2 regions of the Sphingobacterium sp. UBA1498 genome follow, and region 2 is predicted to be linked to the other one. Evidence: riboswitches for the same ligand, from Rfam matches in the RefSeq annotation. Region 2 holds a riboswitch; the other holds the start of a gene.
What was found. A riboswitch is a leader RNA that binds a small molecule or an ion and turns the genes downstream of it on or off. The one in region 2 is predicted to bind thiamine pyrophosphate.
Positions count from the first base shown of each region.

Region 1 (2,210 bases), on a different contig from region 2:
AAGAATACTAATAAGTCAACGTCATCCAATACTATATTTTCTTGCGGTATGGGCACGAAGAATGCACCGAAAAGCCGTTTGGCTGTTGGATGATAAAAAATACGCTGCTGTTAAATCAGCTGATAAACTTCCCTTCCGCGTTAAAAAACACCAGTCTGTATTGTTAAAGAAACTGGGCGAAAACAACATGCAATTGCAGATCAATAAAGTTACCAATCTGAAAATTGCAGCATCACAGATCACGAGCATTCTGATCAGGCCACAAGAAACTTTTTCATTTTGTAAATTGGTAGGACTACCTACCGCAAAAAAAGGGTATCTGTCGGGAATGGAACTTTCTTTCGGCGAAGCGCGAGCGGGCATTGGTGGTGGAATCTGTCAAATATCAAATCTCATCCATTGGCTTGTCATTCACAGCCCGCTTACGGTCACTGAACGCTACCACCACTCTTTTGATCCTTTTCCCGACGATGGCCGTGTACTACCTTTCGGTAGTGGCGCTACCGTATTCTATAATTATCGGGACTATCAGTTCACTAACAATACCCCTTACACCTTTCAAATAAATCTGTGGTTTACCGACAAATGTTTAGAAGGTGAATTGAGAATCGATCAAGAGCTGGATTTTGCGTACCATGTATTTGAAAAAGAGCACCAATTTCTTAAAATAGACAATCAGTTCTTTCGGAAGAACGAGATCTGGCGCGAGAAGTTTTTAAAATTTCAAGGTGGAAAGATTTTAGAAACAGAACTTTTAACCAAAAATTTTGCGCGGGTTACTTATACCCCGGATGAATATACTGAAATTAGTTCCGACCGAAAGGCGTAATTCATTTTCATGATGATGATGCACGCTCTTTTAATATGAAAAGTCCACTTTTTTGTTTAAGTTTGGGATGGCTTTGGGGGTATTCTGTATAGAATTGAGATAGTCCCTTTGAACCTGATTCGGTTTATACCGGCGTAGGGAAAAGCAACAATCCACTGTACAGCATATCTTTATACTGCACAGCCCATCGCTCTTCCTTCCCTCAAAGCCACACGAATATAGCTTAACATGCAAAAAGAATGGAAGATTCTATTATCAATTTATTGGAGCAGGTGAGGATTGAAAAACCGCTCGTGCATAACATCACAAACCTCGTTGTGATGAATACTACGGCCAACGCACTTTTGGCCTTAGGAGCATCCCCTGTAATGGTACACAGCCCATTGGAAGTACGCGAAGTTGTGGACATTGCACAAGCGCTCGTCATTAATATCGGTACTTTAAGTGAACATACAGCCGAAGCGATGCTGGTCGCTACGGAACACGCCAATACCATCGGACGACCGTGGGTATTGGACCCTGTTGGTGCCGGGATATCAGCATTTCGCAATGACCTACTTTCCAACCTACTAGCGCTAAAACCAACAGTAATCCGTGGCAATGCATCGGAAATCATAACGCTGTACAATTCCAACCAACCGAATACAAAGGGAGTTGACAGCACCGCGGATAGTAAAGATGCGCTCAGGTTTGGAAAGCTATTGCAACAACATACTGGCTCCATCATCTGTATTTCTGGAAATGTAGACTATATTCTTTCGGAAAAACACACGGTTGAAGTGTATAACGGCCACCCCTTAATGACGCAAGTGACAGGACTTGGCTGTAGTGCTACTGCACTCATTGGTGCATTCCTGGCTGTTACGGATGGCCACTTTGAAGCTGCTGTCGCAGGGGTCTCCCTCTTAAGCCTGGCCGGAGAGCTCGCAGCCAAATCAGCCAGCGGCCCGGGCACACTGCAATTGAATCTTTATGATGAACTCTATCGGCTTAATGCAGAACGTCTGCAATCAAGTCTCAAGATCAAACACTATGCACATTAATCCGCTTTTCCCATATCCTTTATATTTAGTCATCTCCGAGCGGGATTGTTATCCCAAAAATTGGCTTCAGGTCGCCGAAGAGGCTATTATTGGTGGTGTTGATCTGATTCAATTGCGAGAGAAAACGGATAATCCCGCTACCTTTTTAGCAAAGGCCATGCGCTTGAAAAAGATTACCGATCACTATGGTATTCCTTTGGTAATTAATGATGCCGCAGCAATTGCCCAACAGATCGGGGCCTGGGGAGTGCATGTGGGTCAAAACGATCTCAAACCAGTCGCCATTCGAGAAAAATATGGAGACAGATTAACTATTGGATGGTCCATAGAAGCTGTGC
Region 1 is NZ_DCRG01000032.1:444,207-446,416, reverse strand. Features, by position in the region: gene B3139_RS18700 (VanW family protein) at 1-829, shown strand, start outside; TPP riboswitch at 895-987, shown strand; gene thiM (hydroxyethylthiazole kinase) at 1,069-1,872, shown strand; gene thiE (thiamine phosphate synthase) at 1,862-2,210, shown strand, end outside.
Region 1: linked by a shared signal. The riboswitch ahead of thiM (hydroxyethylthiazole kinase) and the one ahead of thiS (sulfur carrier protein ThiS) in region 2 are both predicted to bind thiamine pyrophosphate.

Region 2 (2,210 bases):
GATACCAGTTACCCTTGAAGCTGTAAGATGAATATAGCGAAGCAGTACACCTGCATGTATAGTAAAGTATGAAACACCTTGTTCTGCCTGTTCGATCAAGGTGTCTTTAAATATCTCCCAAGTAAGGTCTTCGGCTACCCCTTTTACTTTTTCTAATGCTTGATAGATTGGTACGGTGCCGATTGGAACGGGTGAATTGCGGATGATCCACTCGCGGGTTTCATGAATATTTTTACCTGTGGAGAGATCCATGATGGTGTCGGCCCCCCAACGGCAGGCCCAAACCGCTTTCTCAACTTCCTCTTCGATACTCGAGCTAACAGCACTATTGCCAATGTTGGCATTGATCTTAACCAGGAAATTACGGCCAATGATCATCGGTTCACTTTCAGGGTGATTGATATTATTGGGAATGATCGCTCTTCCGGCAGCGATTTCTTCGCGGACAAACTCGGGAGTAATCTTTTTTTTAGGTGTTCTGGCACCAAAGTTTTCACCTGTATGCTGATGATCCATTCCAGGTGTGGTGGCTACTAGCTGCTCGATACGTTGATTTTCCCGGATAGCTACGTACTCCATTTCGGGGGTAATGATGCCTTTCTTTGCATAATGTAATTGGGTGACATTTCCGCCAGAAGTGGCCACCTTCGGTTTATGACTATAGGCAAATCGGAGCGCATCAAGCGTTGGGTCACAGAGCCTTTTTTGTCCGTATTGGGATGTGATGTTGGCTAGCTGGGTCACGTCCTGGCGATTCAATATCCATTGTTCGCGAAGCCGCGGGAGACCTTTTCGGATATCGATCTGAAAATCCTCATCGGTATATGGACCAGAGGTATCGTAGATTGTGATAGGGGGATTAATTTCTACTTGCGCATTGCTCAATTTGGTTGGACTTAAAGAAATTTGTCGCATAGCAACTTGAATAGGAAATAGCGTTCCAGGTACAAAAATTTTCTTTGAATTGGGAAAAGGGGATTGCGTAATTGTTTCAGCTGTCATTTTTCTGAATTGAAGTGAATGATTAGGGTGATTTTTTTGAAATCATTATCCGCCTTGCGATGCGGTTATTAAGATGATTTGATCGTGAGGATTGAGTGTTGTTGTAGCCCAATCTTCCTTGGGTATAACATGGTTGTTGATGGCAGCGGCAACACCTTGGGTTTTGCCAGATAATTCCAAGACCAATAGTTCCTCAAGTGAAAGAGGGGCGGGGTCGAAAAATCGAATTTGATGGTTTATTGTAAGTTCCATTCCTTAATTTTTTTGGTTAAACTTTAGGAATGGCTACACGAAGGTACAGCAATGCACCTGTTAGACAGCTCACTTTTCCCTACGCCAGTATGATCCGGATCAGGTTCTAAGGGTAAAATCTCAGCCTGCACAAGCAGACACCCCTAAAGTTAAAACGAAGATAGTATTATTTTTGTGAAAGTTGCAAGAATTTTAATTTAAATGCCTCACAGATAGATCAGGAAAGTGCAGGTCGCGATTTGGGAAATATTTAATATATTCGTTTTTTAATCAGCTAAAACAATTTAACAGTTACCGACAATTATACCCTTTAATGCGTAGGATTTTATTGACAATACTATTGTGTATGGCATGTACTGCATATGCACAATCTAAGAATAACTGCACTGCTGTACAGTTGACATGCGAACATCTGGTCAATCCGCTAGGCATTGACCCATCCCGTCCGAGACTAAGCTGGCGCCTTGAAGACCAGCGAAGGGACGCTTTACAACAAGCTTATCAGATTCTTTTAGGGCAAGATTCTCTTGCATTGTTACACGGGGCAAAAGCGCATTGGGACAGTGGAAAGCAGCTAAGTTCGGCGATGTTGGTGCAATATAATGGTACCGAGTTAAAACCGCGGACAAAATACTTTTGGCGAGTTAAAGTATGGGACCGAGACGGCATTTCCAGCGTTTCAGCAATAGCATCTTTCGAGACTGGAATGATGGGGAAGGATCTTTGGACAGGAAAATGGATCAGTGACAATAAAGATATCAATGCGCGCAACGCTCCGTATTTTAGGACTGAATTCACTGCCAAGAAGCGAATAAAATCGGCTCGTGCTTATGTTGCTGCTGCCGGATTATATGAACTTTCTATTAATGGCGTGCGCATTGGAGACCACCGTCTTGATCCCATGTATACGCGATTTGATCGTCGAACACTGTATGTGGTAGAGGATGTTACCGGAC
Region 2 is NZ_DCRG01000001.1:99,268-101,477, reverse strand. Features, by position in the region: gene thiC (phosphomethylpyrimidine synthase ThiC) at 1-1,002, opposite strand, end outside; gene thiS (sulfur carrier protein ThiS) at 1,048-1,254, opposite strand; TPP riboswitch at 1,314-1,409, opposite strand; gene B3139_RS00415 (alpha-L-rhamnosidase) at 1,601-2,210, shown strand, end outside.